2 regions of the Streptomyces sp. KMM 9044 genome follow, and region 1 is predicted to be linked to the other one. Evidence: predicted binding sites of a transcription regulator. Region 1 holds the regulator's gene; the other holds the start of a gene.

Evidence for each region. Region 1 encodes HspR, which represses chaperone genes until heat shock. Its sites were predicted from a motif close to TTGAGNNNNNNNNNCTCAA; they were not measured.
Region 2: the regulator HspR is predicted to act here: its motif matches at 1,917-1,935, upstream of lon (endopeptidase La).

What each region holds. Positions count from the first base shown of each region.
Region 1 is NZ_CP113910.1:3,560,086-3,563,491, reverse strand. It holds gene grpE (nucleotide exchange factor GrpE) at 1-571, shown strand, start outside; gene dnaJ (molecular chaperone DnaJ) at 662-1,861, shown strand; gene HUV60_RS15980 (heat shock protein transcriptional repressor HspR) at 1,867-2,319, shown strand; gene HUV60_RS15975 (substrate-binding domain-containing protein) at 2,695-3,406, shown strand, end outside.
Region 2 is NZ_CP113910.1:2,325,052-2,328,457, reverse strand. It holds gene HUV60_RS10255 (sensor histidine kinase) at 1-172, opposite strand, end outside; gene HUV60_RS10250 (response regulator transcription factor) at 169-906, opposite strand; gene HUV60_RS10245 (spermidine synthase) at 1,030-1,734, opposite strand; gene lon (endopeptidase La) at 1,958-3,406, shown strand, end outside.

The DNA of each region.
Region 1 (3,406 bases):
CGAGGAGGAGGCGGCGGCCCCGGCCGGGGACTCGGGTCCCGATGCGGGTCTGGTGGCCCAGCTGGACCAGGTGCGTTCGGCGCTCGGTGAGCGCACCGCCGACCTCCAGCGGCTTCAGGCCGAGTACCAGAACTACCGTCGCCGGGTCGAGCGCGACCGGATCGCGGTCAAGGAGCTCGCCTCGGTGAACCTCATGACCGGCCTCCTGCCTGTGCTCGACGACATCGGCCGCGCGCGGGAGCACGGCGAGCTGGTCGGCGGGTTCAAGTCCGTCGCCGAGTCGCTGGAGGCGACCGTGGCGAAGCTGGGCCTGCAGACGTTCGGCAAGGAGGGCGAGCCCTTCGACCCGACGATCCACGAGGCCCTGATGCACTCCTACGCCCCGGACGTCACGGAGACGACGTGCGTGGCGATCCTGCAGCCCGGGTACCGCATCGGCGAGCGCACCATCCGCCCCGCGCGGGTGGCCGTCGCCGAGCCGCAGCCGGGTGCCCAGCCGGGCAAGCCGGCCGAGGAGGGCACCGAGGCGGCGGCGGACGAGAAGGAGACCGGTGGCCCCCAGGAGGGCTGACGCCCCGGCCGGCGCGAGCACGCCGGCGCGGGCGGGCATGACAGGCAGGCCGGGGCCGGTCTGCAGGGCAGGAGAGGAGGGACGTCGGGGATGAGTACCAAGGACTTCATCGAGAAGGACTACTACAAGGTTCTCGGCGTGCCTCAGGACGCCACCGAGGCCGAGATCAAGAAAGCGTACCGGAAGCTCGCTCGCGAATACCACCCGGACGCCAACAAGGGCAACGTCAAGGCGGAGGGGCGTTTCAAGGAGGTCTCCGAGGCGAACGACATCCTCGGAGACCCCAAGAAGCGCAAGGAGTACGACGAGGCCCGCTCGCTCTTCGGCAGCGGCGGTTTCCGCGCGGGGCCGGGGGCGGGCGGTGCCGGGTCGTTCAACTTCGACCTGGGTGACCTCTTCGGAGGCGGCCCGGGTGGTGGTCAGGGCGGCGGTCAGGCCGGTGCCGGTGGCTTCGGCGGCGGGATCGGTGACGTCTTCGGCGGCCTGTTCAACCGCGGCGGCGGCACGGGCGGCACGCGCACCCAGCCCCGGCGCGGCCAGGACATCGAGTCCGAGGTCACCCTGAGCTTCACCGAGGCGATCGAGGGGGCGACGGTCCCGCTGCGGATGTCCTCCCAGCAGGCCTGCAAGGCCTGCTCGGGCACCGGCGACAAGAACGGCACACCGCGCGTGTGCCCGACCTGCGTCGGTACCGGGCAGGTCGCCCGGGGCAGCGGCGGCGGCTTCTCGCTCACCGACCCGTGCCCGGACTGCAAGGGCCGTGGGCTGATCGCGGAGAGCCCCTGCGACATCTGCAAGGGCAGCGGCCGGGCCAAGTCCTCGCGGACGATGCAGGTGCGCATCCCCGCCGGGGTCAGCGACGGCCAGCGGATCCGGCTGCGCGGCAAGGGTGCTCCGGGCGAGCGCGGCGGCCCGGCGGGCGACCTCTACGTGGTCGTGCACGTCGGAAGCCACCCGGTGTTCGGCCGCAAGGACGACAATCTCACCGTCACCGTCCCGGTCACCTATCCGGAGGCGGCGCTCGGCGGTGAGATCCGCGTCCCGACACTCGGCGGTCCGCCGGTCACGCTGAAGCTCCCCCCGGGGACGCCCAACGGGCGGACCATGAGGGCGCGGGGCAAGGGAGCCGTCCGCAAGGACGGTTCGCGCGGTGATCTGCTGGTCACCGTCGAGGTGAGTGTTCCCAAGGATCTTCCGGGGAAGGCTCGTGACGCACTGGAGGCGTATCGCGAGGCGACCGCGGACGACGATCCGCGGGCGGAGCTGTTCCAGGCCGCGAAGGGAGCTTGAGGGCGATGGGCGGTCGTCGACGCAATCCGTACGAACTGACGCAGGAAACCCCGGTCTACGTCATTTCGGTGGCGGCCCAGCTCTCCGGGCTGCACCCGCAGACGCTGCGTCAGTACGACCGTCTGGGGCTCGTCTCCCCCGACCGCACCGCCGGCCGGGGCCGCCGCTACTCGGCCCGTGACATCGAGCTGCTCCGCCAGGTGCAGCAGCTGTCGCAGACCGAGGGCATCAACCTGGCCGGCATCAAGCGCATCATCGAACTGGAGAACCAGGTCGCCGCGCTCCAGGCCCGGGTGGCGGACCTGGAGGGCGCGCTGGACGGCGCGGCGGCGACCATGCGCCAGCGCGAGGCGGCGGTGCACGCGTCGTACCGCCGGGACCTGGTGCCGTATCAGGAGGTGCAGCAGACCAGCGCGCTGGTGGTGTGGCGGCCCAAGCGTCAGCAGCAGTCCGACTGACGGCAGGCGCCGACCGCCGTCGGCCGGGTGGTGTGAAGGCGTCGGGCCGGTGCGGCGGCGCTGTGACGGAAGCGGTCGCGTGTGAGGCCGGCAGGTTCGAACGAACCTGCCGGCCTCACCTGTGTGCGGACGGTTGATGGCTCGTCACCCCTCCGTTCGTACGCCCCGCGCACGGCTGTGAGCAGCACATGTATGCGTGTGTAGGGGTTATGTGCGAGTCTTTCGTCGAGCCCACACGACTTCAGCGCACGGTGCTGTGTTCATCTCGTTAAGTAGTTGGTCTTGACGCCAGTGGTCGCTGGAGCGTTGGCTTTTCAGTCACATGGGCCGCAATGTTGTGCCCACGTCCAAAAACGCACTGAAGTGAGCTCCCTTATGCGTCGTATCGCCATATCAGTCGCCGCCGCCTCGATGTCCGTCGTGCTCGCCGGTTGCGGCGCACTCAACGTGACGGGGAGCAGTGACGGAGCGAGCCCCACCAAGGGGAACGACGTCACCATCGGGCTCCTGCTGCCGGAGAAGACCAACACCCGGTACGAGCAGTTCGACTACCCCATCTTCAAGAAGAAGGTGGAGGAGCTCACCAGCGACAAGGGCAAGGTGGACTACGCCAATGCCGAGGCGGACGCCGGCAAGCAGTCGAGCCAGATGCAGCAGATGATCGAGGACGAGGTCGACGTCATCGTGCTGGACGCGGTCGACGCGCACGCCATCGCCGAGGACGTGACGAAGGCCAAGGACGCGGGCATTCCCGTCATCGCCTACGACCGGCTGGCCGAGGGCCCGATCGACGCGTACATCTCCTTCGACAACGAACTGGTCGGCGAGGTCCAGGGCCGCTCCCTGCTGGAGGCGCTCGGCGGCGACGGCGGGATCACCAGCAAAATCGTCATGATGAACGGCTCGCCGACCGACCCGAACGCCAAGCAGTTCAAGGCGGGCGCGTTGTCCGAGCTCAAGGGCACGGTGACCATCGCCAAGTCCTACGACACCAAGGACTGGAAGCCGGAAAACGCCGAGGCCAACATGGTCGAGGCGATCGCCGAGATCGGCGCGGACGACATCGCCGCAATCTACTCCGCCAACG
Region 2 (3,406 bases), 1.2 Mb from region 1:
TGATGAAGCGCAGCTCCGTCTTGGTGTGCACCGCGATCATCGACAGCCCGGTGGTGATCAGCACCGAGATGACGACCAGCGCGCCCAGCTTGGTCTTGATGGAGAACGGGCGGACAGCGCCCCAGGGACCGGGATCCCCGGAGCCTTTCCGTGCGGCCGGCCCGTCGCTCATGGCGTCGGCGTCTCCAGGGCGTAGCCCACGCCGTGCACGGTGCGGATGCGCTCGGCACCGATCTTCCGGCGCAGCGCCTTGATGTGGCTGTCGACGGTCCGGGTGCCGGAGGCGTCCGCCCAGTCCCAGACCTCGGCCAGCAGCTGCTCGCGGGAGAGCACCGCGCGGGGCGTGTTCGCCAGGCACACCAGGAGGTCGAACTCGGTGGGCGTCAGGTGGACGTCCTCGCTGCACACCCGGACCCTGCGCTGCGTGTGGTCGATCTCCAGTTCGCCCAGGCGCAGGATGCCGCTGCGCGGGGTGGTGGCCGCCTGGGCCGCCCGCTCCATGCGGCGCAGCAGCACGTGCACGCGTGCCGCCAGTTCCCGCATGGAGAACGGCTTGGTCATGTAGTCGTCGGCGCCGACGCCCAGCCCGACCAGCATGTCGGTCTCGTCGTCGCGCGCGGTCAGCATCATCACCGGCACCGGCCGCTGTGCCTGCACGCGCCGGCAGACCTCCAGACCGTCGAAGCCGGGCAGCATGATGTCGAGGATCAGCAGGTCGGGCTGCCAGGCCTCCGCCGTGTCGACCGCGGACGGCCCGTCACCCGCCGTCTGCACCAGGAATCCCTCGGCGCGAAGGCGGGTCGCGATGGCGTCCACGATCGTCGCGTCGTCCTCGACCACCAGGACCCGGCGCTGCGCGCCCGGGGTGGCCGCCGTGCCGTTGTGGGAGGTGTGTGTCTGCTCCATCGCCCGCCCCTGAAGTGTGCTTTCCGGAATCCGTGGGGTGAATCCGTCTCTGCGCATGACTGTGATTGACGTTTGAATGATCGGCGTCAGTGCAGCAGCGTACGGGGAGTCACCGCGGCTTTGCTATCCAGGGCGGACGCCGAGGTGCACGACGTCCGGCACGCCCCGGGCAACGGGGATCTCTTCGGTACGCACCTGCCTGAACCCGGCATCCCGCAAGGTTTTTTCGAAATTCGCCGACGGCTGCGCGGACCACACCGCGAGTACTCCGTCCGGTCTCAACGCCCTTGCGCAGTCCATGAGTCCGGTGGGGGAGTAGAGCCCGCCGTTGTCCTCGGTGACGGTCCAGTCGGGACCGTTGTCGATGTCGAGGCACAGTGCGTCGAACGTGTCGGACGTCTCGTGGACGTACGCCACCAGATCGGCCTCGACGATCTCCGTGCGCGGGTCGGCGAGGGCGCTCGCGGAGAGTTCGGCCAGGGGGCCCGCGCGGTGCCAGTCGACGACGGCGGGTTCGCGCTCCACCACCGTGATGCGGCCCCAGCGGGGTGCTGCGGCGGCGTGCGCGAGTGAGAAGCCGACGCCGAGTCCGCCGATGAGGACGTGCGGGTCCTGCCGCGGACCGTGCCCCGCACGGGTGTCGGCGGCGTCGAGCGCGGACAGGGCCGCGTCGACCAGCCGGCGCTCCGAGCGGCCGTCGGAGGTGTCCATCAGGAAGCACCCGTTCGCGATGATCTGCAGCAGGCTCCCGTGCCGGCGGAGCACCACCTCCCCGTACGGGCCCTCGCGGCGGTCCAGGACTTCGGGAATGTCGTAGGGGGTGGACATGCGTTCATCCTGGCAGTGCTCCCCGTTCGGCGGAGCACCTCCCGCCGTTTCGTGTCGTCCGCGGCGGATCCGGGCGTGCCCGAGCGGCACCAGGTGGCCCTGATCCGTCCCGGGCCGGCGGGTGATCGCTGAGAGCGAACGCGAGGGAGCGCAGTCCGGGAACAATCGCGGACTCACCAGCATTGAGTCGGCATAGCTCAACTTGACTGCCGAAGGGGAGATCATGGCTGCTGAGTCCACACCGCTCGCCCTGCCTGTGCTGCCGCTCGACGACGAGGTCGTGCTGCCCGGGATGGTGGTCCCGCTGGACCTGAGCGATTCCGAGGTGCGCGCCGCGGTGGAGGCCGCCCAGGCCGCCGCCACGTCGGAGACCGGAAAGCCCAGGGTCCTGCTGGTTCCACGCATCGACGGGACCTACGCTGCCACCGGCGTCCTGGGCACGGTCGAGCAGGTCGGCCGGCTGGCCGACGGTGACCCGGGCGCCCTGATCCGGGGCCGGGGCCGGGTGCGGATAGGCGCCGGGACGACCGGGCCGGGCGCCGCGCTGTGGGTGGAGGGCACCCGGACCGACGAGACCGTACCGGAGCCGGTGTCCGGCCAGGTGACCGAGCTGGTCACCGAGTACAAGGCGCTCGCCACCGCCTGGCTGCGCAAGCGCGGTGCCTGGCAGGTCGTCGACCGCGTCCAGGCCATCGACGACGTCTCCGCCCTCGCCGACAACTCCGGATACTCACCGTTCCTGGCCACCGGACAGAAGGTGGCCCTGCTGGAGACCGCCGATCCGGTGGCCCGGCTGAAGCTCGCCACCCGGCAGCTGCGCGACCACCTCGCCGAGCAGGACGTCGCCGAGTCCCTCGCCAAGGACGTCCAGGACGGCGTGGACAAGCAGCAGCGCGAGTTCCTGCTGCGCCGCCAACTGGAAGCCGTGCGCAAGGAACTGCGCGAGCTGAACGGCGAACAGGACGGTGAGGAGTCCGACGACTACCGCAGCCGGGTGGAGGCCGCCGGCCTGCCGGAGAAGGTGCGCGAGGCCGCGCTCAAGGAGGTCGACAAGCTGGAGCGCTCCTCCGACCAGTCGCCCGAGGGCTCGTGGATCCGCGCCTGGCTCGACACGGCCCTGGAGATGCCGTGGAGCGAGCGCACCGAGGACGCGTACGACATCCAGGGCGCCCGGGCCGTGCTCGACGCCGAGCACGCCGGCCTGACGGACGTGAAGGAACGCATCACCGAGTACCTGGCGGTGCGCAAGCGGCGTGCCGAGCGCGGGCTCGGCGTCGTCGGCGGCCGCCGCGGCGGTGCCGTACTCGCCCTCGTGGGCCCGCCGGGCGTCGGCAAGACGAGCCTCGGCGAGTCCGTCGCCCACGCGATGGGGCGCAGGTTCGTCCGGGTCGCCCTCGGCGGCGTCCGCGACGAGGCCGAGATCCGCGGCCACCGACGTACGTACGTCGGCGCGCTGCCCGGCCGGATCGTGCGGGCGATCAAGGAGGCCGGGTCGATGAACCCGGTGGTGCTGCTCGACGAGATCGACAAGGTGGGCTCCGACTTCCGGGGCGACCCGGCCGCAGCCCTCCTCGAAGTGCTGGACCCGGCGCAGAACCACACCTTCCGCGACCACTACCTGGAGGTCGAGCTGGACCTCTCGGACGTCGTCTTCCTCGCCACCGCCAACGTC